One region of the Streptomyces sp. NPDC004647 genome, then DNA from elsewhere that is predicted to be linked to it. Evidence: predicted binding sites of a transcription regulator. Region 1 holds the regulator's gene; the other holds the start of a gene.
What was found. The regulator HrcA, encoded in region 1, represses chaperone genes, less so after heat shock. The targets are predictions, from matches to a motif close to TTNGCACTCNGNNNNNCNGAGTGCNAA.

Region 1 (14,969 bases):
GCGTCGGTGACCCAGACGACATGCTCGGCCGCGCCGGACGACCGCCCGCGTCCGTCGAGGAAGGTGCGGGGCAGCCGGGCCCGTACGCCCGGCTCGGCGGCGAGCGCGCGGGCGGGGCCTTCGCGGTGGGTGATCCAGTGGATGCTGCCGCGGACCTCGACGGCGCTGCCGCGGCCGGTGTGGTCGGGGCCGGCGTCGCCGAGGTACGCGGAGGCGCGCACCGGGTGCGGCTGAAGGTCGGTGCGCTGACCGCCGAGGCGGATCTCGAGGCGGCGCGGCTCGGCGCCCTCCAGGTCATCGAGCAGCCAGAGTTCACCGGCGGAGGAGTACACGACGCGGCGGCCGTCGGTGGCCGCGTGACGGGCGTAGAAGCCTCCCCCGGACTCCCCGTCTCCCACGGGGGTGTGGCGGCGCAGGTCGGAGCCGTCGGGGAGGGAGGAGTAGACCGCGCCGACCCCTTCGTGGTCGGAGAGGAACGCCAACCGCTCCCCCACCCACAGGGGGCACTCGATATTGCCGTCGAGGTCCGCGTGCAGGCGCTGGAACGCTCCCCCGGCCTCCGTCGGAGGGCTTCCCACGCCGTCCCGGTCGATCCACAACTTGCCCGCCGTGCCGCCCCGGTAGCGCTTCCACGCGGCGGCCTCGCGTCCCATGGTGGCCGACAGCAGCAGTACGGCTCCTCCGGGGCCGTACGCCACGTCGCCGACGGGGCCGTAGGGGAGCGTACGGGCCGGGCCGCCGTCCAGCGGAACGGCCCGCGCCCAGGTACGGCGCAGGGACGCCTGCCCGTAGGTACTGATCGCCAGCACCTCGCCCTGGGGGGTCCAGCCGCGGACGGCGGTCTTCCAACTGCCCCAGTACGTCAGCCGCGTGGAGCGGCCGCCGTCGACCGGGGCGATGTGCACCTCGGGGGCGCCGTCACGGGTGGAGGTCCAGGCGATGTGCTCGCCGTCCGGCGAGATCCGCGGGGACGATACGGGCATGTTGTCGGCGCTGACCCGCCAGGCACGGCCGCCGTCGAGGGGCGCCGCCCAGACGTCGTCCTCGGCGGTGAAGGCGATCAACTCGCCGTGGACATGCGGAAACCGGAGGTACGAAGGCTGCGTCACGTCCGCAACCCTAATCACGTACCGATGTCCCTACCAGCGAATCCGGTCAGTTGGAGATCGACATACGGTCGGTGACCACGGCGGCGCCGGTTCCGGTTCGGCGAGCCGCTCAGTCGTGGTCCCGCGAGCGGCCTGCGAGCTACGCCGCCTGTCCTGTGAGCCACGCCGTAGTCCCCGAGCGCGGCCGGTCCCCGAGCCACGCCGCCGTCCCGCCAGCCACGCCGCCTGTCCTGTGAGCCACGCCGTAGTCCCCCAAGCCACACGGCCGGTCCCCGAGCCACGCAGCGGGCGCCGCCCGCAGTCCGGCCACGCAATTCGGCCGGGCAGAGCACGGGCACCACGCGCCGGTCAGGCCCAGCGGCCCGTGCGGCCCAGCAGCAGAGCCGTCGCCGCCGTCCCGGCGGTGGAGGTGCGCAGTACGGTCGGGCCGAGCCGGTACGGCTTCGCGCCGGCCTCGGCGAAGGTCGCCAACTCCTCCGGTCCGACTCCCCCTTCGGGGCCCACGACCAGCACGATGTCTCCCTCTGTGGGGAGTTCCGCGGCGGCCAGCGGCTCGCTGCCTTCCTCGTGGAGTACGGCCGCAAACGCCGCGTCCGCCAGCAGAGCGGCCACCTGACGGGTCGTCATCAGATCGGTGACCGCGGGGAATCGGAGGCGGCGGGACTGCTTGCCCGCCTCTCGGGCGGTGGCCCGCCACTTCCGCAGCGCCTTCTCGCCGCGCTCGCCCTTCCACTGCGTGACGCACCGCGCGGCCGACCAGGGGACGACGGCGTCGACACCGGTCTCCGTCATGGTCTCGACGGCCAGTTCGCCGCGGTCGCCCTTGGGCAGTGCCTGGACGACGGTGATGCGGGGCCGCGGCTCGGGCTCCGTACGCAGCTCGGAGACGGCGACCTCCAGCCGGTCCTTGCCCTCGACAGCGGTCACGGTGCCGTATGCCCCGCTGCCCGCGCCGTCGGTCAGCAGGATCTCCTCACCGGCTCGCAGCCTCCGTACGGACACCGCGTGCCGGCCCTCGGGGCCGTCCAGGATGATCGTCGTGCCGCGCAGCAGGTCGCTGTCGACGAGGAAGACCGGCGCGGTCACGACACCGTCCCGAGCGTCAACGACGCCCGCGCCGCGTCCAGTTCCTGCGCCAGGACCTCGACCAGCTCTCCGGCGGGCAGCTCGCGCGCCATCCGGTGGCCCTGGCCCGCCCACAGCGCCATGCCCTGCGGGTCGCCGGCGGCGGCCGCGGCCTTGCGCAGCGCCGCGGTCATGTAGTGGATCTGCGGATAAGCGGCGGGGGCGTACGGGCCGTGTTCGCGGATGAACCGGTTGACCAGCCCGCGCGCCGGGCGGCCGGAGAAAGCCCTGGTCAGCTCGGTGCCGGGGAACAGCGGGTCGGTCATGGCCCGCTTGTGCAGCGCGTTGGCGCCGGATTCGGGGCAGACGAGGAAGGCCGTACCGAGCTGGGCGGAGATCGCTCCCGCGGCCAGTACGCCGGCGATCTGCGCCCCGCGCATCAGCCCGCCCGCCGCGATGATCGGCAGGTTGACGACCTCGCGGACCTGCGCGATGAGCGTCAGCAGTCCCACACCGGTACCGGTGCCGTCGGCGTGCGGGTCGTCGTGGTGGGTGCCCTGGTGGCCGCCGGCCTCGATGCCCTGGACGCAGACGGCGTCCGCGCCCGACCACTGGGCGGCCTGCGCCTCGGCGGGGGTGGTGACGGTGACCACGGTCCGGGTGCCGACCTTCGCGAAAGCGTCGAAGACGTGGCGGGACGGGCAGCCGAAGGTGAAGGAGACGACCGGCACCGGGTCGTCGAGGAGGATCGCGAGCTTGCCCTCGTACGCGTCGTCCAGGGTGCCGTCGGTGTCACCGAGCGGCGTCTCGTACCAGTTCGCCTCGCCCGCCAGCTGCTCGCGGTACACCGCGATGGCGCCCTGGTCGGCGGTCGAGGGCTGGGGCATGAAGAGGTTCACGCCGAAGGAGCGGACGGTCATCCCCCGCAGCCGTTTGACCTCCTGGTACATGGCCTCCGGCGTCTTGTAACCGGCGGCCAGGAACCCGAGGCCGCCCGCCTCGCACACGGCGGCGGCCAGCTCGGGGCAGGAGCCGCCACCGGCCATCGGGGCCTGCACGATCGGGTACGGGGAGAACTCGGTGAGCGCGGAGGGCATGACCACATGGTGTCACGCCCTCCGGATGGCACCGAATGGGGCCGTATGCCTGCCCGGCGAGCACAGCGGCCGGACCAGGGCGGGACCGGCGGACCGGGACCGGCGGCGGAGCAGCGACGAGCCGACGGCGCACCGGCGGCGGGATCAACAGAACGATCAACGACCGTCGAACGCATCCCCGGAGGACCGTCCCGCGCACCGGCGACCGGACCGGCCGCCGGACCGAACGCCCCGGCCAACCGGACGACCGACCCGGTCAACGACCGTTGAACGCGTCCTTCAAGCGGGAGAACAGTCCCTGCTGTCCCGGCTGGAAGTGGCCGGCCGGCCGCTCCTCGCCGCGCAGCTTGGCCAGTTGCCGCATCAGGTCCTCCTGAGCCGGGTCGAGCTTCGACGGCGTCTGGACCTCGACGTGCACGATCAGGTCACCGCGCCCGCCGCCCCGCAAGTGCGTGACGCCGCGCTGGTGGAGCGGGATCGACTGTCCGGACTGGGTGCCGGGCCGGATGTCGACCTCCTCGAGCCCGTCCAGCGTCTCCAGCGGGCACTGCGTGCCGAGAGCCGCCGCCGTCATCGGGATGGTCACCGTGCAGTGCAGATCGTCTCCGCGCCGCTGGAAGACCGGGTGCGGAAGCTCGTGGATCTCGACGTACAGGTCGCCGGCCGGGCCGCCGCCCGGGCCGACCTCGCCCTCGCCCGCGAGCTGGATACGGGTGCCGTTGTCCACACCTGCCGGGATCTTGACGGTCAGCGTGCGGCGGGACCGTACGCGTCCGTCACCCGCGCACTCGTGGCACGGGGTCGGCACGACCGTGCCGAAGCCCTGGCACTGCGGACACGGCCGCGAGGTCATGACCTGGCCCAGGAAGGACCGCGTCACCTGCGACACCTCGCCACGGCCACGGCACATGTCACAGGTCTGCGCGGAGGTTCCCGGCGCCGCACCCTCGCCGCTGCACGTCGTGCAGACGATCGCGGTGTCGACCTGGATGTCCTTGGTCGTGCCGAACGCGGCCTCGTCCAGCTCGATGTCGAGCCGGATCATCGCGTCCTGGCCGCGCCGCGTACGGGACCTCGGCCCGCGCTGCGAGGCGGTTCCGAAGAAGGCGTCCATGATGTCGGAGAAGTTGCCGAAGCCGGCGCCGAAGCCACCCGCGCCGCCGCCGCCCGCGCCTGCCGCCAGCGGGTCGCCGCCGAGGTCGTAGACCTGCTTCTTCTGCGGGTCCGACAGCACCTCGTAAGCGGCGTTGATCTCCTTGAACCGCTCCTGGGTCTTCGGATCCGGATTGACGTCCGGGTGCAGTTCGCGAGCCAGGCGCCGGAACGCCTTCTTGATCTCGTCCTGCCCTGCGTCGCGGCGCACGCCTAGGACGGCGTAGTAGTCCGTGGCCACTTACGACTCCGCCAGGATCTGTCCGACGTAACGTGCCACTGCGCGTACCGCTCCCATCGTTCCGGGGTAGTCCATGCGGGTCGGTCCGACCACGCCGAGTTTGGCGACTGCCTCGTCTCCCGAACCGTAACCGACTGCGACGACCGATGTGGACGTCAGCCCCTCATGGGCATTCTCATGCCCGATTCGTACGGTCATACCCGAGTCCTTGGCCTCCCCGAGCAGCTTGAGCAGCACCACCTGCTCCTCAAGAGCCTCCAGCACCGGCCGGATGGTCAGCGGGAAGTCGTGTCCGAAGCGGGTGAGATTGGCGGTGCCGCCGATCATCAACCGCTCCTCGGTCTCCTCGACCAGAGTCTCCAGCAGTGTCGCCAGAACTGTGGAGACGGTTCCCCGGTCCTCCGTGTCGAAGGACTCGGGAAGATCTTGCACCAGCTGCGGCACATCGGCGAACCGACGCCCCACGACCCGGCTGTTGAGCCGCGCGCGCAGATCCGCGAGCGAGGTCTCGCCGAACGGCGCCGGGCAGTCCACCATGCGCTGCTCGACCCGGCCGGTGTCCGTGATCAGCACGAGCATGAGCCGGGCCGGGGCCAGCGACAGCAGCTCGACGTGACGGACGGTGGACCGCGTCAGCGAGGGGTACTGGACGACCGCGACCTGCCTGGTCAGCTGCGCGAGCAGCCGGACCGTACGGCCCACGACATCGTCGAGATCGACGGCGCCGTCCAGGAAGTTCTGGATCGCCCGCCGCTCCGGCGAGGACAGCGGCTTGACGCCCGCCAGCTTGTCCACGAAGAGGCGGTAGCCCTTGTCGGTCGGGATACGTCCCGCGCTGGTGTGCGGCTGGGCGATGAAGCCCTCGTCCTCGAGGACGGCCATGTCGTTGCGCACCGTGGCCGGGGAGACACCCAGCCCGTGCCGCTCCGTGAGCGCCTTGGAGCCGACCGGCTCCTCGGTGCCCACGTAGTCCTGGACGATGGCGCGCAGCACCTCGAGCCTGCGTTCGCTGAGCATGGCGCACACCTCCAGCTGTGGTTCCGTGGCTCTGCCTGGCACTCGATGCATTGGAGTGCCAGCTTCCCCGAGCCAGTGTACGGCGGGGTGGTACGACCTGGGCAAGGGCGGCCCACCTCGTGGGGAGACTCGGCAGCAGGCAACGGTAACTCGCCCTCGGCAAGGTGGTCCCCCGGCTACTAGCGTCGTCTCATGGACCGCACTTGGGAAGAGGCGGGCTGGGAGCAGCTCGCGCCGGGCGTCGCACGGCGCCGGCTGCCCGGCTGGGACGCGACGGCAGGCCTCGTACAGGGCACGTCGGGCGTTCTGATGGTGGACGCCGGGGCAACACTGCGTGAGGGCGCGGAGCTGCGCCGGCAGGCACAGGATCTGACCGGCCGCGGGGTGACACATCTCGCACTCACCCACCCGCACTTCGACCATGTGCTCGGCGCTCCGTCCTTCGCGGGGGTGGAGGTGTACGGGGCGGTCGGCATGGACCGGATGCTCGGCGGGCCCCGCAGGCGGGCGGCGCTGCGCGAGGACGCGGTGCGGCACGGGGTGGACCCGGACGCCGCTTCGGAGGCGGCGGAGCAGCTCGTGCCGCCGGACCATCTGGTGAGCGGCGACATGGTGGTCGGCCTGGGTGGCGGGCGCGAGGCGGTGCTGGTGAACGTCGGCCCGGGGCACAGCGGTCACGATCTCGTGGTGCTCGTCCCCGGCCACGACGGCGGGCCCAGCGTCGTCTTCTGCGGCGACCTGGTGGAGGAGTCGGGCGAGCCCCAGGCCGGTCCCGATGCCGTACCGGGCCAGTGGCCCGCCGCGCTGGACCGGCTTGTGGCGCTCGGCGGTGAGGACGCGCTGTACGTGCCCGGGCACGGTGCCGTGGTGGACGCCCGGTTCGTCCGGGCGCAGCGCGAGGAGCTGGCGGCCCGCTTCGCTTCGGGGTGAGTCGGTCGCGGTGAGCCGGTCCCCGGTGGATTCGGCTCGGGCTGAGCCAGTCCGCAGCGAACCAGTCCCCGGTGGATCGGTTCTGGCTGAGCCAGTCCGCAGCGAACCAGTCCGCAGTTGATCGGTTGCGGTAAGTCGGCGGCCCGTTCCGGGGGTTCGGGGGCATCAGCCGAAAGGGGGCCGCTACTGTCGGGCGAATGCGCAGCAGAGAGTACGGGCCGGACCTCACGCCCCCGTGGAAGAAGCAGGGGCCCGCCCCCGAGGTGCCCGCCGAGCCCGATCTGGTCGTCGAGGAGGTCGGCTCCGGCTTCTGCGGCGCGGTGATCCGCTGCGAGAAGACAGCGCAGGGACCGACCGTCACCCTGGAGGACCGGTTCGGCAAGCACCGGGTGTTCCCGATGGAGCCGCGGGGCTTTCTGCTGGAGGGGCGCGTCGTCACGCTCGTACGCCCCTCGGCCGCGACCGGCGTCCCCCGTGCGGAGGCGCGAGGGAGCGCCCCGGCCCGTACGGCGTCCGGTTCGATCGCCGTCCCGGGAGCGCGCGCGAGGGTCGCACGCGCCGGGCGCATCTATGTCGAGGGCCGGCACGACGCCGAGCTCGTCGAGCGGGTCTGGGGCGACGACCTGCGCATCGAGGGCGTGGTCGTCGAGTACCTCGAGGGCATCGACGACCTGCCCGCCATCGTCCGCGACTTCTCGCCCGGCCCGGACGCCCGCCTCGGCGTCCTCGTCGACCACTTGGTGCCGGGCTCGAAAGAATCCCGGATCGCCGCGCAGGTCACGGACGCCCACACGCTCGTCGTCGGCCACCCCTACATCGACATCTGGGAGGCCGTGAAGCCGTCCTCGGTGGGCATTCCCGGCTGGCCGTCCGTCCCGCGCGGACAGGACTGGAAGACGGGCGTGTGCCGGGCCCTGGGCTGGCCGGAGAACACGGGGGCGGCCTGGAAGCAGCGCATCCTCGGTCCGGTCCGCAGCTACAAGGATCTGGAGCCGACTCTGCTGGGCCGTGTCGAGGAGCTGATCGACTTCGTCACCGCTCCGTGAGCCCGGCGGGTCCCGGGGTCCCCGGGGGACCGGCGGATCATGGGGGGCTCTCCCGGTGCGCAGGGCGGCTTCCTTGAGGATGTCGATCAGAGCGACGGTGCCCCACGTCTTGCGGATCGCCTTCTTGAGCCTGCGCAGGTTCTTCGGTTCCTTCTGCGGCTCGGGCTCGGTGAACTTGATCGCCCTGTTGCGGTGCTTGCCGCTGATCGTCACCCACGGGAGTTTCGGCAGCTTGGTGTCCAGGGCGCCGAGCTCGGCGCGCATCTCGCTCTTCAGCTGGGCAGTGAAGACCTTCCCGTCGCGCGGCTTGTTCAGCTTGTCGTAGTACTCCGCGCGCCTCATCTCGAAGTCATCCGGGAGGTCGTCGTCGGGTTGCGCCACTTGTCGGCGCCGACCACCCAGATCTCCTTGCAGCGCAGCCTCTCGCGCAGGGCCTGGAAGACGCACGCCTCGTACACCGTGCGCATGACGCGCTTGGGCCCCTTGTCGGGAGTGAAGATCGCGAACTCCATCCAGTCCTTGCGCGCCACCCTCTCCAGCGGGATCGTCTCGCCGAGCGGCAGGTAGGTGTTGGAGGAGTCCTTGTGCCGCTCGATCAGCTTCAGTGCCTCCATGACGGGCCTGTGCTGGTCGTTGGAGGAGCGGAAGTCCAGCACGCCCAGCAGCTTCGTCAGCCCGCTGCGGTAGTGGTTGCTGTAGGAGGATCTGGTAACTGGCGACCACGACCGGCACGGTGCTCAGCCCCATGCGGCCCGCAGATCACGGCTCGTGCCGGCGCCTGAGGAGGGGCAGCAGGACGCGGTCGGTGATGGCCTCGAAGTCGCATGCCTCCAGTGGCCGGTCCTGGAGTGCGGGCAGGTAGCTCAGGAGGGCAATGACGGTGGCGGTGGTCATCGTGTCGGCCGGTTGGCTGGGCAGGGTTTCGCCGCTGCGGTGAGCGCGTGCGACGGCCGCGGCGATGGCTTGATCGACGGCGGCGGTGAAGCGGACGCGCAGGGAGTCGGCGAGTTCGGGATGGCGTTGGGCCGCTTCGAGGCCGGCGGTGACCAGGCGGTGGCGCTGGGGGTCGAGGCATCCGGTGACGCGGATCAGCGTGTGGATGAGGTCGTCGCGCAGCGAGGTGGCTTCGCTGGAGGGCTCTGCACTGGTCGGGTCGGCGAAGCCGATGGTTTCCAGTGCGTCGGCCACCAGGTCGGCGCGGGTGGCCCACCGGCGGTAGACGGTGGCCTTGCCCACCCCGGCGAGGGCGGCGGTCTTCTCCATGGTCAGAGCCTCGTAGCCGCCCTCGGAGAGCAAGGTGAGGGCGGCGTCGGTGATGCGGGCGTCCCGGGCAGCATCGCGGGCGGGGCCCGCGGAGCCGGCGGGCCGCTGCCGGGGGGACGGTTGGTGCGGCATGTGCATACTAGGACGGTACCGTATCGAGTCGCTTCCGTTCCGGGTTGGGCCGAGGTGTCTCACCAGACGACCATCCGTTGAGAGGCACACCATGGGCATGACCGTTCTCGTGACCGGGGCAAACGGCGACCAGGGCGGCCACACCGCCCGCCGACTCCTGGAGCGCGGTCACCCGGTGTGCGCGCTGGTGACCGATCCCGGCAAACCGAGCGCCCGCACGCTGGCCGAGGCCGGCGCCCAGGTGATGGCCGGCGATCTCGCCGATCCCGACGATGTCCGCCGCGCGGTGCACGGAGCGGACGCGGTCTTCGCGGTCCCGGTGGGCGGGCCCGATGAGGCCGAAAAGGCCCGCATCGGCCGGCTGCTCATCGAGGCGGCCCGCGAGAACGGAGTGCGCCACTTCGTCCAATCCTCCGTCGCAGCTCTGCCCGCGCACCTGGGATTCGGCGACCCCGGTACCGGATACAGCTTCGAGCCCTACGCCCGCGCGCGCCTGGAGATCGAGGAGACGGTACGCGCGGCCGGGTTCCGCCACTGGACGATCCTGCAGCCGGTGGCGTTCATGGAGAACTTCGCAGGGACCAAGGCGCGGCACATGTATCCCGGGATGACCTCGGGCCGGCTGGACTCCACACGCCCTTCCGACGCCCGCGTCCAGCACATCGCGGCCCGCGACATCGCCGCCTTCGCCGTGGCCGCCGTCGACGACTCGGAACGTTTCACCCGCCACAGCATCCAGCTGGCCTCACAGGCCTTGTCCATGGGCGAGATCGCCGCCGTGCTCAGCGAGGAGACCGGCCGCCCGTACACCCACCGCAGCCTCACACTCGCCGAGGCCACGGACGCGGGCATAGCTGCGGGTGTCGTGCACAGCCAGCTGTGGGACAGCCGGATCGGCTATCACGCACCCCTCGCGGACGACCTGGAAAAGCAGTGGGGCATCCGCCCCCTCACCTTCCGGGACTGGGCCCGGGCCAACCGCCACCTCCTGTCCAGCGGACAGGGCCAGTGCTCCTGATCGCGGGACACGCCGCGCCGGTCCACCGGCACACAAGCCAAAGGGGTAGCTCGCACCACCATCGACGGGACAAGAGCAATGACCGACTTCAAGGGCAAGGTGGCGATCGTCACCGGAGCCGCCTCGGGCATCGGCCGCGCGACCGCGCTTCTGCTGGCGCGGCGCGGCGCGCATGTCATCGTCAATGACCTGTTCGCCGACAGTGCTTCCAAGGTCGAGGCCGAGATCACCGAATTCGGCGGGACAGCCGAGTCCGTCGCGGGAGACGTGACGGAGACCGGCTTCATCGACAACCTCTTCGACGGCGTCGCCGCCGGCCACGGCCACCTCGACATCGTCCACAACAACGTCGGCTTCGGCGGACGCAGCACCATCGTCGATCTCACCGACGAGGAGTGGGACAAAGGCATCGCCCTCAACCTGACCACGACCTTCCGGGGTACCCGGGCCGCACTGTGGATCATGCGCGAGCAGGGACTCACCGGGTTGGCCGCGGCGAAGTCCATGCGGATGCTGCCCATGGCTTCGCGGGTGAACCGCCCGGTGATCGACCGCGCGATGTCCCGGGCGGCCTCCCGGGACGGGCTCTCGGAACGCCCCGGGCCTCGAAACTGTCGACGCCGTCGGTCCGTCATGACGTGGGTCAGCACCGTGCCGAACACCGCCAGATGTCGCTCACATCACAGGATTCCCCGTGCCCTCACAGGCCACTGCATCTCGGCGCGAGCGCACCGCCGCCCGGAGCGTTGCCAGAATCCGGGCGTCCGGCCCATCCGCGGGCAGCTCCGTCAGTCGACCAGATCCCGTACGACCGCGTCGGCCAGGAGCCGGCCGCGCAGGGTCAGCACGGCCCGGCCCGCCTTGTAGGGGCCGGACTGCAGCAGCCCGTCCGCCAGCGCTCGTTCCGCGGCCCGCGCGCCCGCGGGGGCGAGCAGGGTGAGCGGACAGCCCTCGCCCAGCCGCAGCTCCAGCAGGATCCGCTCGACCCGGCGGTCCTCATCGGCCAGCACCTCGCGCCCCGCGCCGGGTGACCGGCCCTCCGTCAGGGCCTGCGCGTAGGCGCCGGGATGCTTCACGTTCCACCAGCGCACGCCGCCGACGTGGCTGTGCGCGCCCGGTCCGGCGCCCCACCAGTCCGCTCCGCGCCAGTAGAGCTCGTTGTGCCGGCAGCGCCCGGACTCCGACGTGGCCCAGTTCGACACCTCGTACCAGCCGAAGCCCGCGGCGGACAGCATGTCCTCGGCGATCAGATACCGGTCGGCGTGCACATCGTCGTCGGTCATCGGCACCTCGCCGCGCCGGATTCGGCGGGCGAGCTGCGTGCCCTCCTCGACGATCAGAGCGTACGCGGACACGTGGTCCGGCCCGGCCGCGATCGCGGAGTCCAGCGAGGCCCGCCAGTCCTCGTCGCTCTCTCCCGGTGTCCCGTAGATCAGGTCGAGATTCACATGGCGGAACCCGGCGGCTCGCGCCTCGGCGACGCACGCCTCGGGCCGCCCCGGGGTGTGGGTCCGGTCCAGCACCTTCAGGACATGCTGCCGGGCGCTCTGCATCCCGAAGGAGACCCGGTTGAAGCCGCCGCGCCGCAGCTCCTCCAGGTACCGCGGATCCACGGACTCCGGATTGGCCTCGGTGGTGATCTCCGCCCCGTCGGCCAGCCCGAACTCGTCCCTGATGGCGCCGAGCATCCGCCCCAGATCGTCCGCCGCCAGCAGGGTCGGCGTACCGCCACCGACGAACACGGTCTCCACCCGGCGCGGATCGTCCCCCAGCACCTTCCGGGCGAGCCGTATCTCCTCGATGAGGGTGTCGGCGTAGTTGTCCCGCGAGGCCAGAGCACCGCCGGATCCGCGCAGCTCGCTTGCGGTGTAGGTGTTGAAGTCGCAGTACCCGCAGCGGGTCGCGCAGTACGGCACGTGCAGATAGAAACCGAGCGGCCGGCCGGCGGCCCCGTCCAGGGCGTGACGCGGCAGGGCCCCGTCGTGGGGCATGGGCTCGCCGTCGGGCAGTGCGGATGGCATACGACCCATTGTCCCCGAGCGCAGCACCCCACGGCGCCGCCACCGGACGACGGGGTCTGCGAGGCACTACCCCTTCGCGCGACCACATCCCGAACCACGCGGCCTCCGGTGCTACACCGGCTCCCCCGGAGCACCCCGCCCCGCGCCCCCGACCGTCTGAAGCACCAGCAGCGCCAGATCATCCTCCGGCGGCATGTCCCCGAATTCGTGCACCGCGCGCCTGATCCGCTCCGCCACGCCCGCCGCCCCCAGCCCCGCGCACCCGGCCAGCGCCTCCGCCAGCCCGTCGCCGTCGTCGAACTGCCGTCGGCCGGAACGGTGCTCCGTGACCCCGTCCGTCACGCACAGCAGCGTGTCGCCGGGCTCCAGGTCGAAGGTCTGCGTCTCGTACGCCGTGTCCTCCAGCACGCCCAGCAGCACCTGCGGCGCCGCCGCCGCCCGCACCTCGCCGTCCGGGCGGAGGAGGAGCGGGAGCGGGTGCCCGGCGCTGGCCAGGGTGCACCGCATGGCGGGCCCCTCGTCCGTCGCCACCAGCTCCCCGAACAGCAGCGACAGGAACCGTACCTGCGCGCCCTCGCCCGGCAGCGGCCCGCCGTCGGCGACCGCCGCCGCGGCCGCGACCGCCGCCGCCGCGGCCTCGGTCGCCTGCATCGCGTCGTCCACGAGCATGCGGTTGAGCCGGTCGAGCACCTCGGACACGTTGTATCCCTCGTGTGCCAGCAGCTTCACCCAGGGCCGTACGAGCCCGGTCACGACGGCCGCCTCCGGCCCGTTCCCGCACACATCGCCCAGTGCGAAGCACCAGCGGCCGTCTCCGGCCTGGAAGATGTCGTAGAAGTCGCCGCCGACCCAGGCTCCCTCTCCGGCCGGCTCGTACACCACCTGCGTGTCCACGCCCGGGATCGTGGCGATGCTGGTCGGCCGCAGCCCCCGCTGGAGGACGAGGCTCGTGGTGGCCTGCCGGGTGTACTGCCGGGCGGCAGCGACCGCGAGCGCGACGCGCCGCGCGAAGTCCTCGACCAGCGCGGTCACTTCATCGGGGATACGCGTCAGCCCTGAGCGGCCGAGCAGCAGTGTGCCGACGCTCCGGCCGCCCACGAAGAGCCGGCAGGCGAGCGCCGAACCGCCGCCACCTTCGTACGACTCGGGGCCGTCCGCGGCGGCTTCCCGGGAGGCCGGCAACGCAGGATCGCCCGGTCCCCCAGGGACCACAATTCCGTCCGGCACAACCGTTCCACCCGACGCAACCGTCCCGCCGGACGTAACCGTTCCACCCGACGCAACCGTCCCGCCGGCCGTAACCGTTCCACCCGACGCAACCGTTCCATCGGACGCCACCGGTCCCCCCGGCACCACCGGCCACGGCCACGGAACCGGCCAGCCCCGCGCCGCCTCCGGAAGCAGCGGCGGATCCTTCTCCAGCGCCGCCCGCAGCCCTTCGATACGGCTCTCGCTGGCGTGCCAGACCCGGGCGAGCCGCGGCGCCGAGGCGGGAGCACGCCCGCCCTCCCCGTCCAGCCAGACCGCGCACCAGTCCGCGAGCCGCGGTACGAGCAGTTGCCCGGCGAGGGCGGCCACCTTCTCCTCGTCGAACTGCCCGGCCAGCAGATCGGACGCCTCGGCGAGGAACGACAGCGCGCCGCGGCTGACCCAGTCGGACCCCAGCTCCCGTACGGCGGCACTCGGCCCCCGCCGGGCGACCCAGTCGACGGACGACAGCCCGGCCGCCCCGGCCTCCCCAACCGCTCCGGCCGCCAAGGTCCCGGGACCGTCGGAGTCCGCGAAGGCGTCCGGTCCGTCGGCGTCCTCGGACTTCACCGCGGGCAGCCGGAACCACACCGTCTTCAGACCGCGCCGATAGCTGACGCCCCACGACTCGGCGAGCGCACCGACCAGTTGGAGCCCTCGCCCGTACTCCCCGGTGGGATGCGGCTCGCCCTGCACCGGCCGTGCCGGATGGTGGTCGGAAACCTCCACCAACAGCACGTCCGGAGCGGCGGCCTGCGCACAGCCGCCCCGGCCGGCACCCGAGCCGCCACTCTCCGCGCCACCCGAGCCGATGCCCTGCCCGCCACCCGAGCCGCCACCGTGACCGTCACCCTCCTGCCCCGCGTAGTCCAGCAGGCCGCCGTCCTCCTCCGGCTCCACGAGGCGGCAGACCAGCTCCACGTTCGTCCCCGCGTGCACCACCGCATTGGTGACCAGCTCACTGACCAGCAGGGCGGCATCCTCCGCGAGCCGGTCGGTGAGCACCGCGCCGGGGAGCGGCCCCAGTTCGGCCCACTCGGCGAGTGTGAGCCGTACGAACCGCCGGGCCGCGGCCGGGGCGAGCGGGTTGCCGGGCAGCCGGGTGCGCGCCCCCGGCCGCTTCCCCGAGGGGGCGGTACCGGGGTCCGCGATCTCACGCTGCATCGGAATGGACCCCACTGCGGCTCCTGGACAGTTCGAGCAATGCGCCGCTGACGACACCGACAGAGTGACAGACTGAGCCCGCCCATGAGCACCGAGTCACCTAAGACGTCATCTCATTTGGATGGTTCGGTAGGCTGTCGGTCGTGGTGGGGATCGTTGAGCGGCTGGTGCCGGACGAGTTGTGGGAGTTGTTCCAGCGGGTAGTGCCGGAGGCGCCGTCGCGGCCTCAGGGTGGTGGCCGACGTCGGCATGGTGACCGGGAGGTGCTGGCCGCGATCGTGTTCGTGGCCACGTCAGGCTGCACCTGGCAGCAGTTGCCTACGGCGTCGTTCGGGCCGTCAGGGGCGACGGCGCATCGGCGATTTGCCGAGTGGACGAAGACCAGAGTGTGGGGCAAGCTTCACCGCCTGGTCCTCGACGAACTCGGCTCCCGTGGCGAGTTGGACTGGTCCCGATGCGCGATCGA
Region 2 (16,129 bases), on a different contig from region 1:
GCACAGCTTCGCCTACGTGCAGCTCAACAAGGGCACGAACACCCTCCAGCTCTCCTGCCAGCCGGGCAACCAGTGCGACTACATCCTGGATCAGGTCTGGATGAAGGAAGGCCAGGTCAAGGGCTAGGTTTGAGCGTTCGCCGCAGCGCGTGGCGGACCCCGGCGGGACGAGCGGTCACGCTACGCGCAGCCCATGTCCTGTGCGTCGCAGTTCCACCGGTGCCCCCTGTCCGAGGAATTGCCGACACACGCTCTGATCTGCACCGCCCAGCCCTCGCGCCCTGCCTTCTGCAGCGTGGGGAGCGAGGGTGATTTTCGGTGCTTCACGCACCTTGGCCACGGGGTCGGCTGGAGCCGGAGCTGCCCAGTAGTGCCAGGAAGGCCGCCACGGTCTCCGCCATCGCATCCCGCGCGGGGCGCAGGTACTTGCGCGGGTCCACCGCCGTCGGGTTCGCCTCCAGGAACGCCCGTACGGCGCCCGTGCAGGCCGTGTTGAGGGCCGTTCCGATGTTGATCTTCGTCATGCCGGCCGCCACCGCCCGGCGGATCTCCTCGTCCGGGACGCCCGACGAGCCGTGCAGCACCAGCGGTACGGGCAGGGCGGCCCGTAGCCGCGCGATCAGTTCATGGTCGAGGACGGCTGTCCGCTCGGTCATGGCATGGGAGCTGCCGACGGCCACCGCCAGGGCGTCCACCCCCGTTTCGGCCACGTACGCGGCGGCCTCCGCCGGGTCGGTCCGTACTCCCGGGGTGTGCGCGTCCAGCGGAGACTCGCCCTCCTTGCCGCCGACCTTGCCGAGCTCGGCCTCCACCCAGATGCCGCGCTCGTGTCCCCAACGTACGGCCGCAGCCGTTGACTTGACGTTCTCTCCGTAACTCAGCTTCGACGCGCCGAACATCACCGAGCTGAAGCCCTCAGGGTGCGCGGCGTACAGCAGATTCACGGATTCGACGTGGTCGAGGTGGAGGGAGAGGGACGCGGTCGAGGCCCGGGCTACGGCACCGGCGGCAGCGGCGATGGCCGAGAGTCGTCCGCCGTGGAACTTCACCGCGTTCTCGGAGACTTGAAGGACCGCGGCGGCGCCCGCGGCCTCCGCGCCCTGCGCTATTGCTTCGGCGTGCTCCAGCGTGATCATGTTGAATGCCGCAACAGCGTGGCCTGCGGCCCGCGCCTGAGCGATGAGTTCACCTGTGCCGACGAGTGCCATGACCCCCACCTTCCCGGACCTGGCGGTCCGATTCCTTCGAGCCGGACACCGGAATGAGGTCTGTCGCCGCAGGGGAGTTGAGGGGGCGGCCCGCCTGCACTGGCTCCTGGCCCTGGTCCTGCTCCTGGTCCTGCTGCCGGTCCAGCTCCTGCTCCTGCTCCCGCTCCCGGTCCAGCTCCTGCTCCTGCTCCTGCTCTCGCTCCCGGTCCAGCTCCTGTGCCGGCCGTCGGTTCGGGTTGCGGATGAGCCGGTGAGCCGGACCGCCGCGGCGGTGGTTTCGGGCAGGTTCGGGCGCTCGGCCCGGGCGGTTCATGCCGCCGGCCGGTCCGTGACCTCGACCTGCGGCAGCAGATCCTCGTACGCCACGGGGTCGAACTCGCCCGCCACCGGGGCCAGTACGGTCGCCGCCGACAGCGCCACTGCCCGCGCCAGCCGGTCCGGCCAGGGAAGGCCCTCGGCCAGTCCCGACAGCAGGCCCGCGACCGCCGAGTCGCCCGCGCCCGTCGGATTGCCCGCCAAGCGGCGCGGTGGCGCCGCCCACCAACTGCCTTCCGACGTCACCGCGAGCATCCCGGCCGCGCCCAGCGAGGCCGCGACGGCGCGAGCGCCGCGGCGGCGGGCGTCGTGCGCGGCGCGCAGCGGCTCGGTGGAGCCGGTGAGCCCGGCCAACTCGTCGATGTTCGGCTTGACGAGGTCGGGGCGGGCGGCGATGCCGCGCCGCAGCGGCTCGCCGCCGGTGTCCAGCAGGATAGGGACGTTCGCGGCCTGCGCCTTCCGTATGAGCTGTGCGTACGTGCCGACCGGCAGCCCCGGCGGCAGGCTGCCGCACAGCGCGACCGCCTGTATCCCAGTCTCGCGGAGCAGCCCGGTGTACGTGGCGAGAAAGGCATTCCACTCGGATCGCCCGATGGTCGGGCCGGGCTCGTTGAGCTGGGTCGTGTCGCCGGATGTCGCGTCCACGACACCGACAGTCCGGCGGGTCGGACCGGCGATCGAGGTCAGGGCGTCGACGAGGCGACCGGCCCCTGCGGACGCTGTGGTCCCAGGGCGGCCGATGCGCAAACCGGCGGCGGGACCGGTATCGGTGAGGGGTCCGGCACCGGCGGCGGGTCCGGCATCGGTGGTGGGTCCGGCATCGGTGGTGGGAGCGGCATCGGTGGTGGGAGCGGCATCGGCTGTGGCGGAGGCGCCGGCGGCCGCGGACGGGACCGCGGCGATGGCCGAACCCGTACCCGTACCCGTACCCGGATTCGTGGTCGTACCCGTACGCGAAGCCCTACGCGCGGCCTCGCACGTACCCGCCTCCGCAGCCAGCATGTCCCGGAGTGCCGCGCCCGTCGCTCCGCCCGCGAAGCCCGTGACCACCGTCCGGTGCCCGAGCGCCGCCAGCACGCGCGCGACGTTCAGCCCCTTGCCGCCAGGCCGTTCCGACACCTCCGCCACGCGGTGTGTGGCGGAGACCGTCAGCCGTGGCACGCGGTAGGTGATGTCGAGCGCGGCATTGAGTGTCACCGTAAGGATCACCGGGCGTCCCCCTCCCGTGGTGCGTGCTGCCGGGCTCCGGCGCCACCGCCTGCGGACAAGTGCGCGAGCGATCATGCCAAAACAGCGGCGGTTGGCCCAGACTCCCGGTTCAACCGCCTTCCGCACCAGGGCATGTGGCGCGCCACTTCCGAGGTTCGGTCGGCGACGTCAGCCGCCGGCGGGCCCGGCCGCGGCGTGCGCTGCGGGGGAGATCAGCCATTTCCCCTTCCGCATGACGCCCACCAGCGTGAAGTCCCCGTCCAGCACGACCAGGTCCGCGTCCTTGCCCGGGTCCAGCGAGCCGACCCGGTCGTACACGCCCAGCAGCCGCGCCGGGTTCGCCGAGATCGCCCGGACGACCTGCTCGACCGGCACCCTGTCCACCGTCACCGCGCGCCGGAACGCCGTGTCGAGAGTGAGCGTCGAGCCCGCGATCGATCCGCCTTCGACCAGCCGGGCCACGCCGTCCTTGACCTCGACGTCCATCAGGCCGAGCGGGTAGAGGCCGTCGCCCTTCCCCGCGGCGCCCATCGCATCGGTGATGAAGGCCACGCGGTCCGCGCCCGCCCGGTGGAAGGCGAGCTCCAGAACAGCGGGGTGGAGGTGCACTCCGTCGTTGATCAGCTCGACCGTGACCCGCTCGTCCTCCAGCAGCGCGGCGACCGGACCGGGGGCGCGGTGACCGAGCCCCGGCATCGCGTTGAAGAGGTGGGTCGCCACCGTCGCGCCCGCCTCGATGGCCGCGAGCGTGGCGTCGTACGAGCCGTCTGTGTGGCCGACGGCCGCGATGACACCGTGGTCGGCGAGCAGCCGTACGGAGTCCAGGCCGCCGGGCAGTTCGGGCGCGAGGGTCATCATCCGCGCCGTGCCGCGCGCCGCGTCGACCAGCTTCCGCACGTCGGCAGGGTCCGGGTCGCGCAGCAGCGACGGCTCGTGCGCGCCGCAGCGGTTGCGGGCGATGAACGGTCCCTCGAAATGGACACCGGCCAGGTCGCCCTGCTCGACCAGTTCGGAGAGCGCGGACGCCTGGTGCGCCAGATCGTCGAGGTCGCCGGTGACCGTGGAGGCGACCATGGTGGTGGTGCCGTGGCGCCGGTGGGTCCCGATGACGTCCAGGGCCTGTTCGGCCGTCCCGGCGGAGAAGGAGGCGCCGCCGCCGCCGTGCACATGGATGTCGATGAAGCCGGGGACGATCCAGTGGTCGCCGGGGAGGGCGAGGGTGGTGATTCCACGCTCGGTGGCTCCGTGCTCGGTGGCTCCGCCCGCTGCCGTCTCGCCGCGGTCGGGCATGCCCTCCGCGTGCGGGGCGATCGTGGGGCCGTCGACGATGACGCGGCCGTCCTCGACGACGCCCGTCGGCAGCACCACGCGAGCGCCGGTAAGAACCTTGACTGCCACCATTAGGCGGTTACCTCCGCGGAGAGAAGATCCCAGGCGAGCAGACCTGCACCCAGGCATCCGGCGGTGGCCCCGAGGGCCGCCGGAACGATGTGGGGGATGTTCTGGAAGGTGATCCGCTGCTCGACCGCCGCGCGCAGCGGTACGAACAACGTTTCCCCGGCCTCGGCGAGACCGCCACCGATGATCAGTGTGCGCGGGTCGAGCAGCGTGAGGCCGGTGACGAGGCCGTCGGCGAGCGCGCTGATCGCTTCGCTCCAGACTTCCGTGGCCCTCGGGTCGCCGGACTCGACTGCCTTCGCGCAGTCGGCGGCGTCGGCGTCCGGGTTCCCGCTCGCGGCGGCCCAGGCGCGGGCCACCGCGGAGGCGGAGGCGAGGGTCTCCAGGCAGCCGTGCCGGCCGCAGCCGCAGGCCGGGCCACCGGGGCGTACGACGATATGGCCGATCTCGCCCGCGCAGCCGTGAGCTCCGGCCTCGATGCGGCCGTTGATCCCGATGGCGACCGATATGCCGGTGCCGAGCGGGACGAAGAGGAAACGGTCGGCGCCTTTCCCGGCGCCGAGGCGGCCCTCGGCGAGGCCGCCGGTGCGGACGTCGTGGCCGAGCGCTACGGGGCAGTCCGCGCTGTCTGTTGTGCCGGGGCGCTCGGCGCTGAGCCGTTCCGTGCCGACGCGTTCGGCGCCAAGTCGTTCCGCGCCGAGCCGTTCCGCGAGGAGGGCGCGGAGTGGTACGTCGCGCCAGCCGAGGTTGGCCGCGTAGACGGCGATGCCGTTCGTCTCGTCGACGATGCCGGGCACGGCTACGCCGGCCGCGGAGGGGGGCTCGCCGAACCGCTCCACGGCGAGGCCGTGGAGGTCGGCTGCGAAGTCGAGGATCGACGCGACTACGGCGTCGGGGCCGCGGTCGCGGGCTGTCGCCCGTCGGGCTTCGTGGAGCAGCGCGCCGTCCGGCCCTACGAGGGCGGCTTTCATGCCGGTGCCGCCCACGTCCAGGGCGATGACGTTTCTCACGGGTGACAGTGTCGCTCGGGACCGGGGGAGAGGTCTAGTCCACTCCTGCTCCGCCCTCGCCGGGCGGGCCGCTCCTGCCCTAAGCTCTCGGCGGCGCCGGGGGTTCGCGGGCGGCCGGTGCTAGTCAGTGAGGATCACGCTGCGTGTGAGGTTTCGTGGGTGGTCCGGGTCCTGGCCCCTGGACTCCGCCACCGCCACAGCCAGCCGCTGCGCGCGGATCAGGTCCGCCATCGGGTCCAGCGCCCGTGGGCCCGTCGCGCTGTCCGAGTCGGCGATGAGCGTGCCGCCGACCCCTGCGACATCGCCCGCGAGGCCCGGCGGAAGCGAGCCGAACATCCACGCGACCCGGTTCGGGCCGGTGATCGAGATGGGCCCGTGCCGGTACTCCATCGCCGGGTAGGACTCCGTCCACGCCCTCGCCGCCTCCCGCATCTTGAGCCCCGCCTCCTGCGCCAGCCCGTACGTCCAGCCGCGCCCCAGGAACGTCCATTGCTCCGCGGAGACCGCCGCTTCCGGCAGGGGCTGGGTGATGGCCAGTTCGGCGTCGACCGCCGCCTCGGTGACCGTCTTCACACCGGACGGGAGCGGCCCGTGGGACTCGAGCCCGGCGCGCAGCAGGGCGAGCGCCGTCGTCGCGAAGCGCGTCTGGACGACCGACTCCTCGTCGGCCCAGCCGAGCACGGCGATCGCGCCGGCCGCGTCCATGACCGGGGTCTTCGGGTCGGCTGTCAGGGTAGTCGTGGCCGTACGGTCACGCACGGCCGACAGGAGTTCCAGCACCTCCGTCGTCGTACCCGACCGGGTGATCGCGACCACCCGGTCGTACGCCCGGCCGAGCGGGAACTCCGACGAGGCGAAGGCGTCCGTCTCGCCCTGGCCCGCGGCCTCGCGGAGCGCGGCGTACGACTGCGCCATGAACCACGAGGTGCCGCACCCGGTGACCGCGACCCGCTCTCCCGGCCGCGGCAGCCCCTCCACCGTGGCCGCCGTCTCCACCGCACGGCGCCAGCAGCCGGGCTGCGTGGCTGTCTCGGCTGCGGTGCGGGACTGCTCGGCTGGCGCCATGGTCGGGTGCTCCCTCGATGCGTTGTGAGGTGATGTGCGACTGATTCCTCTCGTGGATAGCAGCCGTGACCTGCGCAGGGGAAGGGCGATACCGAAGCGGGACCGGCTTTGGTGTAGACCTTATGGGGGTGTGCGCGGGAGACTCGCACCTCGCGCGGGGTGGGGGAGCTCCGGCAGTTGGGGAGATTCATGACGAAGGTGGTATCCGCAGTGCAGCGGCGGCTCTTGGGCCTCATCGCGACAGGCGTCACGACGGCCGTGGCTCTCACGCTCTCCGGCTGCGGGGGCGTCGGTTCGGCAGCCGAGGGGGATGCGACGATCAAGCTCGTCGCGGCCGACTACGGCGACAAGCCCGGCAACAGCTCCACGAGGTACTGGGACGACCTTGCGCGGGAGTTCGAGGCCGAGAACCCCGGCATCAGCGTTGACGTCAACGTTCTCAGCTGGAACGACGTGGACCGGGAGGTCGCCGAGATGGTCAAGGCCGGCAAGGCCCCGGACATCGCCCAGATCGGCGCGTACGCCGACTACGCCGCCCAGGGCAAGCTCTACAGCGTCAACCAGCTTCTCTCCATCCCGGCCCAGGCCGACTTCCTGCCCGCCATGGCGAAGGCGGGGGAAGCGCACCGGGTGCAGTACGGGATGCCGTTCGTCTCCAGCACCCGGGTGCTCTTCTACAACAAGAAGCTGTTCGCGCGGGCCGGCATCACCGAGCCGCCGCAGACCTGGAGCGAGTTGCAGCAGGACGCGCAGAAGCTGAAGCAGGCCGGCGTGAAGGTGCCGTACGGGCTGCCGCTCGGCACCGAGGAGCCGCAGGCCGAGACGCTGAACTGGATGCTCAGCGGCGGCGGGGCGTACGTCAGCGACATCGGCAGCTACACCATCGACTCGGCCGAGAACATCAAGACGTTCGAGTGGCTGCGGGACGAGATGGTGGCCAAGGGCCTCACCAACTCCTCGCCGGGCAGGACCGACCGGAAAGAGGTCTTCGACGGCTTCACCAGCGGCGACGTCGGTATGCTCAACGGCCATCCGACGCTCATGCAGCAGGCGGACGCGAAGGGCATCGAGTACGGCATGGCGCCGCTGCCCGGCAAGGACGGGCAGTCCAGGGCGACCACGGGCGTCGCCGACTGGATGATGGCGTTCAAGCAGAACGGCCACCGTGTGGAGGCAGGCAAGTTCCTCGACTTCGCCTACCGCAAGGACAATGTGCTGGAGTTCGCCGACCGGTACGACCTGCTGCCGGTGACCACCTCGGCGTCCGAGGCGATGCGCGCCGACAAGGGCAGCCGAAGCCTCTGGAAGTTCCTCGACGAGCTGCCGACCGCCGAGTTCTACCCGGTGAGCAAGCGGTCCTGGGGCCCGGTCGTCAAGCGGCTCAAACAGTCGATCGGCACGGCCGTGGAGAAGAACGGCGACCCGGCGAGGGTGCTGGGCGCGCTCCAGCGCGAGGCCGATGCCATGGAGAACGCCACACGGTAGGGGCGGCTAGGTTAGTGGCATGACCGAGGGTGGCGAGCAGCAGCAGAGCCCGGTACTGACCGACCGGGACCGCGCCGTGCTCGGCATGGAGCGCCGGACCTGGGCGGGGCCGGGCGCCAAGGAGCGGGCCATAAGGGAGCAGCTCGGCATCTCCCCGACCCGCTACTACCAGCTGCTGAACGCTCTCCTGGACGACCCGCTCGCCCTCGCCCACGACCCGGTGACGGTCAACCGCCTCCGCCGTATCCGGGAGTCCCGGCGCCGCAACCGGTGACCTGGCCGGTCGAACGCCTACGCGGCCGCCGCACCCCCGGTAGTGTCGGGCTCATGGGCAGCATCCCCGATTTCCTGCCGACCCCCGCCACCCCCGCCGGCCGCGACGGTCTCGCCGCGTTGCTGGAGCGGCCCGAACGGTCGGTGGTGGCACTCGACTTCGACGGCACCCTCGCGCCGATCGTGCCGGACCCGGACCAGGCCCGGGCCCACCCACGCACCGTACCGGCCCTCGCCCGGCTGGCACCGCGGGTCGGCTCGATCGCCGTGATCACCGGCCGGCCGGCCGGGGTCGCGGTGCGGTACGGCGGCTTCGCCGGAGTGCCGGGCCTGGAGCATCTGGTGGTGCTGGGCCACTACGGCGCCGAGCGCTGGGACGCGGCGACCGCGACCGTGCACGCCCCGGCCCCGCACCCGGGAGTCGCCGCCGTCCAGGCCGAACTGCCCGGCGTCCTCGACCACAACGGCGCCTGGCGCGGCACCTATGTGGAGGACAAGGGCCGCGCGATCGCGGTCCACACCCGCCGCGCCGAGGACCCGCAGACGGCGTTCGAGCAGTTGCGCGAGCCGCTGTACGAGCTGGCGGAACGGCACGGGCTGATCGTCGAGCCGGGCCGGATGGTCCTGGAACTGCGCCCTCCGGGCGTCGACAAGGGCGTGGCGCTGGAGGAGTACGTACGGGAGTCGGGCGCCGGCGCGGTCCTCTACGCCGGTGACGACCTCGGTGACCTCGCCGCCTTCGCGGCGGTGGAGAAGCTCAGGTCCGACGGCCTGCCCGGTGTCCTGGTGTGCAGCGGCAGCACCGAGGTCACCGAACTCGCCGAGCGGGCGGACCTGGTGGTCGACGGCCCGGCGGGTGTGGTGGACCTGCTGAACGCACTGGCGGACGCCGTGGATCCGCCGGCGGAGAGCCGCTGACGAAGGCGGGCGGGTGGGTGCCGGGCGCGCCTCAGTACTCCAGCGCCCTCAACTGGTCGAGGAACCACCGCTGCGGCGGCAGCGCCGTGGCCGCCGCGGCCAGCCGCTTCGTGCGCTCCGCGCGCTCCCCCTCGGGCATCGACAGCGCCTCCCTCAGCGCCTCCGCCGTCCCCGACACGTCGTACGGGTTCACCACGACCGCCTCCGCGCCAAGCTCCTCGTACGCTCCCGCCTCCCGCGACAGCACCAGGGCACAGCCCTTCTCCGAGATCACCGGAATCTCCTTCGCGACGAGGTTCATGCCGTCGCGGATCGGGTTGACCAGCGCGACATCCGCCAGGCGGTAGGCGGCGAGCGAGCGGGCGAAGTCGTCCTTCACATGGAGGATCACCGGCCGCCAGCCGTCCGTACCGAATTCGGAGTTGATCTCGTCGGCGACGCGCTGCACCTCGGCCGTGTAGTCGCGGTAGACGGCCAGGTCCTGCCGGGAGGGGTAGGCGAAGGCTACGTGGACGACGTGGCCGCGCCACTCGGGGCGGTCGGTGAGCAGCTGCCGGTAGGCGTGCAGGCCGCGGACGATGTTCTTGGACAGCTCCGTGCGGTCGACGCGGACGATCACCCGGCGGTTCTCACCGATCTGCTCGCGCAGCGCCGCCAGCCGCTCGTCCACGTCCGGGCGGTGGGCCCGTTCCCGCAGGAAGTCGGCGTCCGCGCCGAGGCCGTGCACGCCGAGCCGGGTCGTACGGCCCTCGCTCGTGACGGCCGCGGCGCCGATTTCGGCACCCAGCACCTCAGCGCCGAGCACATCCACACAGCAGTCGGCGAAGGCGTCGGCCCAGCGCCGGGTGAGGAAGGCGGCCCGGTCCGCGCCCAGGATGCCCCGCAGCAGCTGCCGGGCGATGTCGTCGGGGAGCAGCCGGAAGTAGTCCACCGGCGCCCAGGGCGTGTGGGAGAAGTGGCCGATCCGCAGGTCGGGGCGGCGCCGCCGGAGCATGCCGGGGACCAGGCACAGGTGGTAGTCCTGCACGAGGACGGCGGCGTCCTCCGCGGCCTCCTGGGCGATCGCGTCGGCGAAGGCCGCGTTGTACGCCTCGTACGCCGTCCACTGCGCGCGGAAGTCGGCGTCGAAGGACGGCTCCAGAGGCGTCTGGTACAGCAGGTGGTGGAGGAACCACAGCATGGAGTTGGCGATGCCGTTGTAGGCGGCGGCGAAGACTGTGGGGTCGATGTCGATCATCCGGACCTGCTGGCCGCCGGTGTCGGCCGGGTCGAGCCTGCCGCCCGTCCGGCTGACGGCCTCGCGGTCGGCGTCGCTCAGCGCCGCGCACACCCACAGGGCGTCGGCGTCGGGCCCGATCGCACTGAGCCCGGAGACCAGACCGCCGCCGCCGCGCTTGGCGGTCAGCGTGGGAGCGCCTGACGGGGCGCTTGGCCCGGGTGGACCGTCCTCGTGCAGGGTGTACGACACCGGGCCGCGGTTGGACGCGACGAGAATCCGGGCAGCCTGCTCTGCGACCATGCCGCGAGCCTAGCCCGCGACAGATCCGCTCAAACGTACGGCTTCGTCATACAGGGGGAATGAACGGAAGTCTCCGGCCATGAAAGACGCAGTCGGGACCGCCGCTCCCGGCCGCTCCGGCCGTCGGCCGATCCGGCCCGGTCGGGCTCTGTACGGCCGGGTCAGGCCACCTGGCCGCTGCTCGCCGCCCGGCGGCGCCGGTACTCCGGGATCGTGATCATCGGGGGGCGTTCCTCGGCCGCCACCTGGTGGACGGTCGGGGTGAAGCCCCCCTCGGTCCGGTCGAACTGGGTCAGCACAGGCCGGACGAGATGGCCGCGCGCCAGCCGGGCGTGGGCGGTGCGGTAGATCGTCGCGGCCATCCGGCCGAGCGCCTGGCTGTCCTGGTGCCGGTGGAGCCGTACACCGACATCCACCTGGGCGAGCGCGTCGAGCCCGGCGAGCTCCAGCGCGTCGATGAGCATGCCCAGCTCGACGCCGTAGCCGACGGGGAACGGGAGCTGCTCGAGGAGGGAGCGGCGGACCGCGTACTCGCCGCCCAGCGGCTGGACGAATCCGGCCAGCTGCGGCCAGTGCAGATTGAGCAGCGGCCGGGCGACCAGCTCGGTGACGCGCCCGCCCTGCTCGACCCCGCCCTGCTCGACCCAGCCCTGCCCGGCCCCGGCCGGGCTCCCGGCACGGTTGCCGACGTCGCCGAGCGGCCGCTCGTACATCGCCTTGACCAGCTGTATGTCCGGCTCGGTGAGCAACGGGCCGACGATCCCGGAGACGAAGCGGGCGGAGAAGTCGCGGAGGTCGGCGTCGACGAAGCAGACGATCTCGCCGCCGGTCACGAGCAGGGAGCGCCACAGCACCTCGCCCTTGCCGGGCAGCGCGGGCAGCCGCGGCAGCACCGAGTCCCGGTGCACCACCCGGGCCCCGGCCGCGGCGGCCACCTCGGCCGTACGGTCCGTGGAGCCGGAGTCCAGCACCACCAGCTCGTCGACGAGGGGCACGGCCTCGCTCATCAGCTCGCGGCGGACCGACTCCACGATCGGCCCGACCGTGGCCTCCTCGTCGAGCGCGGGCAGCACCACGCTGACCGTCCCGGCGGCCCCCGCGGCGCGCTTGGCGGCGAGCAGCCGGCTCAGCGGGCGGTCGGCGGCCGACCAGGAGCGGCGCTCCAGCCAGCGCTCCACCTCTTCCAGCACCTGCGTTCGTCTCCCTGTCCGCCGCGCCGGCGGCTGGTGTGGTTTTTGGCGGGTCCGGCTGCCTCGGCAGCGGCCGTGTACCGTCCATCTCGCGGTTCGGACGACTATCTCAACAGTCCGGGCCTTCGGTTACAGTCTTGAACAACGCGTAAGCCCCCTTCATGTCGGGGTGGCCTGCGCCGACAAACGCCCGGGCCCCGCCCGGTGCCATACCGCTCATCCAGAGGGGCAGAGGGAACGGCCCGTTGAAGCCCCGGCAACCCTCCGGTCGGTACTCCGTTTTTCCAACGCGAGGCTCCCGGCTCGGGAAGGTGCCAATTCCGTCTCGTGGCGAAGTACGTCACGGGGAAGATGAGGAGAAAGGGCCTCGCCTCCATGGCTGTGCAAGCTACCGAAACCAGCTCCACCTCCACTGTCGCTCTAGGACCCGCCGCCGCGCTGTCCTGCCGCGAGTGCGGTGAGCGTTTCGCCCTCGGCCCGATCTTCGCGTGCGAGGTCTGTTTCGGGCCGCTCGAGGTCGCCTACGACCTGCCGGGCGGCGACCCCGAGAGCCTGCGCAAGCGAATCGCCGCCGGACCGGACAACATCTGGCGCTACGCCCCGCTGCTTCCCGTACCGGCGGACGTCGCCGGCAAGCCGAGCCTGAACCCCGGCTTCACCAAGCTGGTCAAGGCCGACAACCTCGCCCGCGAGCTCGGCGTGACCGGCGGACTGCACGTCAAGGACGACTCCGGGAACCCGACGCACTCCTTCAAGGACCGCGTCGTCGCCATCGCCGTCGAGGCCGCCCGTGCCTTCGGCTTCACCACCCTCTCGTGCTCCTCCACCGGGAACCTCGCGGGCGCCGTCGGCGCCGCCGCCGCGCGGGCGGGCTTCCGGTCCTGCGTGTTCATCCCGCACGACCTGGAGGCGGGCAAGGTCGTCATGGCCGCGGTCTACGGCGGCGACCTGGTCGGCATCGAGGGCACGTACGACGATGTGAACCGGTTCTGCAGCGAGCTGATCGGTGACCCGATCGGCGAGGGCTGGGGCTTCGTCAACGTCAACCTGCGCCCGTACTACGGCGAGGGTTCCAAGACCCTGGCGTACGAGATCTGCGAGCAGCTCGGCTGGCGGCTCCCGGACAACATCGTCATCCCGATCGCCTCCGGCTCCCAGCTCACGAAGATCGACAAGGGGCTGAAGGAGCTGATCCAGGTCGGTCTCGTCGAGGACAAGCCGTACAAGCTCTTCGGCGCCCAGGCCGAGGGCTGCTCCCCGGTCTCGCGGGCCTTCAAGGACGGCCACGACGTCGTACGGCCCGTGAAGCCCGACACCATCGCCAAGTCGCTCGCGATCGGCAACCCCGCCGACGGCCCGTACGTCCTGGACATCTGCCGCCGTACCGGTGGCGCGGTGGAGGACGTCGACGACGAGCAGATCGTCGACGCCATCAAGCTGCTGGCCCGTACGGAGGGCATCTTCGCGGAGACCGCCGGTGGCGTGACCGTCGGCGTGCTGCGCAAGCTGATCGAGAGCGGTCAGCTCGACCCGGTCGGCGAGACGGTGGTGCTGAACACCGGCGACGGCCTGAAAACGCTGGACGCGGTGGCCCCCACCACGGGCCCGTCCGCGACCATCCGCCCCAACCTGGACTCTTTCCGAGAGGCTGGCCTCGTATGAGCGTCAACGTCCGTATCCCGACCATCCTGCGCACCTACACCGGCGGCAAGGCCGAGGTACCGGCTGACGGCGCGACCCTCGCCGAGGTCCTCGAGTCCCTGGAGAAGAACCACCCGGGCATCGCCGCGCGCGTCCTGGACGACGCCGGCAAGCTGCGCCGTTTCGTCAACGTCTACGTCAACGACGACGACGTGCGCTTCGAGGACGGCCTGCAGACGGTCACGCCGGACGGCGCCGGCGTCTCGATCATCCCGGCGGTCGCCGGGGGCTGCTGAGCGGCCGTCACGGCGACTGACGGAGCGGCTCCGGCACCGCTCCTGAGCAGGCTACCGAGCAGTAAACGCAACAACCTTGCGTAATGGAAATGACCCCCTCCGTGAGAGAAACGGAGGGGGTCATTCTGCGTGGTTGAGCGGGGTACAGTTGGGCGATCCCGCTCCGGCGTCATGCCGACTGCATATGAGAACACGACAAGATGTGCCCGAAGTGTGTGCGCAATTTGTCGCGATGATGCTCTATGTCCGGCCCGAGTTGCCCTGAATTCTCGGTAATTCAGTGGATGGCTCCCGTCAGCCGTGTCCAGAATTCTCGTCCGTTTGACCTGTTGCAGACGGCATCTGTGCAGATACATTCAGCCGCGGTCGACGCGTTCCGGCGCACAACCCCCACCTGTCGGGGGGTGAATTCCGACCCGGGTCCGCGGAGTGCGGACCTGTGCAAGGGCCAGTAATAGGGGAGTTAGGGATGGCTCAGGGCACCGTCAAGTGGTTCAACGCGGAGAAGGGGTACGGCTTCATCGCGGTCGACGGTGGTGCGGACGTCTTCGTGCACTACAGCGCGATTCAGATGGACGGCTACCGCACCCTCGAGGAAGGTCAGCGGGTCGAGTTCGAGATCTCGCAGGGCCAGAAGGGGCCGCAGGCGGACATGGTCCGCGTAGCAGTCTGATCGCGCGCCGACCGACAACGAGTGTGCACAGGGCCCGTACCCCGCAGGGGGTGCGGGCCCTCTGCCGTGCCGGTCGCGGCGCGTGTCCGCAGGTCCCCGGGTCGACCACCCCTCGGCGGCTCGCGGGCCGCTTGCACTCGACCCCCTCGAGTGCTAATCATTGGCGTTAGCACTCTGACGTTGAGAGTGACAGAAGGACCGGGTCGGTGAGGTCCGTGGGCCGGGCGGGGCAAGGAACCGTCAGGCACGCAGGCCGTCCGTCGCGGGCGCCAGCGCGGTCCGAAGTATCCACCCTCCCCCAGACTTCGTCCGGGGGGACCCCCAGTCCGGGAGGACCACTTCACATGGCCAAGATCATCGCGTTCGACGAGGAGGCGCGGCGCGGCCTCGAGCGCGGGATGAACCAGCTCGCCGACGCCGTCAGGGTGACCCTCGGTCCCAAGGGCCGGAACGTCGTCCTTGAGAAGAAGTGGGGAGCCCCCACGATCACCAACGATGGTGTGTCCATCGCCAAGGAGATCGAGCTCGAGGACCCGTACGAGAAGATCGGCGCCGAGCTGGTCAAGGAGGTCGCCAAGAAGACGGACGACGTTGCCGGTGACGGCACGACGACCGCGACCGTCCTCGCCCAGGCGCTGGTCCGCGAGGGTCTGCGCAACGTTGCCGCCGGCGCCAACCCGATGGCCCTCAAGCGCGGGATCGAGAAGGCCGTTGAGGCCGTCTCCGCCCAGCTGCTCGAGCAGGCCAAGGATGTGGAGACCAAGGAGCAGATCGCTTCCACGGCCTCCATCTCCGCCGCCGACACCCAGATCGGCGAGCTCATCGCCGAGGCGATGGACAAGGTCGGCAAGGAAGGCGTCATCACCGTCGAGGAGTCGCAGACCTTCGGGCTCGAGCTCGAGCTCACCGAGGGCATGCGCTTCGACAAGGGCTACATCTCCGCGTACTTCGCGACCGACATGGAGCGTATGGAGGCGTCCCTGGACGACCCGTACATCCTGATCGTCAACTCCAAGATCTCCAGCGTGAAGGACCTCCTTCCGCTGCTGGAGAAGGTCATGCAGTCGGGCAAGCCGCTGCTGATCATCGCCGAGGACGTCGAGGGCGAAGCCCTCTCGACCCTGGTCGTCAACAAGATCCGTGGCACCTTCAAGTCCGTTGCCGTCAAGGCTCCGGGCTTCGGTGACCGCCGCAAGGCCATGCTCGGCGACATCGCCATCCTCACCGGTGGCACCGTCATCTCCGAGGAGGTCGGCCTCAAGCTCGAGAACGCCGGTCTCGACCTGCTGGGCCGTGCACGCAAGGTCGTCATCACCAAGGACGAGACGACCATCGTCGACGGCGCCGGTGAGAGCGACCAGGTCCAGGGCCGCGTGAACCAGATCCGTGCCGAGATCGAGAACTCGGACTCGGACTACGACCGCGAGAAGCTCCAGGAGCGCCTCGCGAAGCTGGCCGGCGGCGTGGCCGTCATCAAGGCCGGCGCCGCGACCGAGGTCGAGCTCAAGGAGCGCAAGCACCGCATCGAGGACGCGGTGCGCAACGCCAAGGCCGCTGTCGAGGAGGGCATCGTCGCCGGTGGTGGCGTGGCTCTGCTGCAGACCGTCTCCGTGTTCGAGAAGCTCGAGCTCGAGGGCGACGAGGCCACCGGTGCCCAGGCCGTACGCCTGGCCCTGGAGGCCCCGCTGAAGCAGATCGCGGTCAACGCCGGCCTCGAGGGCGGCGTCGTTGTGGAGAAGGTGCGCAACCTGACCCCGGGTCACGGCCTCAACGCCGCGACCGGCGAGTACGTCGACCTGGTCGCCGAGGGCATCATCGACCCGGCCAAGGTGACGCGCTCGGCGCTGCAGAACGCCGCGTCCATCGCCGCGCTCTTCCTCACCACCGAGGCCGTCATCGCCGACAAGCCCGAGAAGGCCGGCGCGGCCG

Region 2: the regulator HrcA is predicted to act here: its motif matches at 14,331-14,357, upstream of groL (chaperonin GroEL).

The regions. Positions count from the first base shown of each region.
Region 1 is NZ_JBEXKU010000120.1:133-15,101, reverse strand. It holds gene ABZW18_RS31815 (S41 family peptidase) at 1-1,109, opposite strand, end outside; gene ABZW18_RS31810 (16S rRNA (uracil(1498)-N(3))-methyltransferase) at 1,458-2,195, opposite strand; gene ABZW18_RS31805 (nitronate monooxygenase) at 2,192-3,271, opposite strand; gene dnaJ (molecular chaperone DnaJ) at 3,528-4,664, opposite strand; gene hrcA (heat-inducible transcriptional repressor HrcA) at 4,665-5,681, opposite strand; gene ABZW18_RS31790 (MBL fold metallo-hydrolase) at 5,874-6,611, shown strand; gene ABZW18_RS31785 (DUF3097 domain-containing protein) at 6,809-7,657, shown strand; gene ABZW18_RS31780 (hypothetical protein) at 7,996-8,313, opposite strand; gene ABZW18_RS31775 (helix-turn-helix domain-containing protein) at 8,417-9,058, opposite strand; gene ABZW18_RS31770 (NmrA family NAD(P)-binding protein) at 9,150-10,070, shown strand; gene ABZW18_RS31765 (SDR family NAD(P)-dependent oxidoreductase) at 10,149-10,937, shown strand; gene hemW (radical SAM family heme chaperone HemW) at 10,859-12,091, opposite strand; gene ABZW18_RS31755 (SpoIIE family protein phosphatase) at 12,203-14,518, opposite strand; partial or broken gene ABZW18_RS31750 (IS5 family transposase) at 14,638-14,969, shown strand, end outside.
Region 2 is NZ_JBEXKU010000063.1:1,437-17,565, reverse strand. It holds gene ABZW18_RS24945 (carbohydrate-binding protein) at 1-127, shown strand, start outside; gene ABZW18_RS24940 (class II fructose-bisphosphate aldolase) at 324-1,208, opposite strand; gene ABZW18_RS24935 (hypothetical protein) at 1,186-1,521, opposite strand; gene ABZW18_RS24930 (1-phosphofructokinase family hexose kinase) at 1,518-2,807, opposite strand; gene nagA (N-acetylglucosamine-6-phosphate deacetylase) at 2,901-4,133, opposite strand; gene ABZW18_RS24920 (ROK family protein) at 4,133-5,140, opposite strand; gene ABZW18_RS24915 (sugar isomerase) at 5,261-6,205, opposite strand; gene ABZW18_RS24910 (extracellular solute-binding protein) at 6,395-7,690, shown strand; gene ABZW18_RS24905 (DUF3263 domain-containing protein) at 7,710-7,964, shown strand; gene otsB (trehalose-phosphatase) at 8,018-8,881, shown strand; gene ABZW18_RS24895 (trehalose-6-phosphate synthase) at 8,913-10,400, opposite strand; gene ABZW18_RS24890 (glucosyl-3-phosphoglycerate synthase) at 10,562-11,590, opposite strand; SAM riboswitch class I at 11,804-11,948, shown strand; gene thrC (threonine synthase) at 11,966-13,252, shown strand; gene ABZW18_RS24880 (ubiquitin-like small modifier protein 1) at 13,249-13,527, shown strand; gene ABZW18_RS24875 (cold-shock protein) at 13,997-14,200, shown strand; gene groL (chaperonin GroEL) at 14,545-16,129, shown strand, end outside.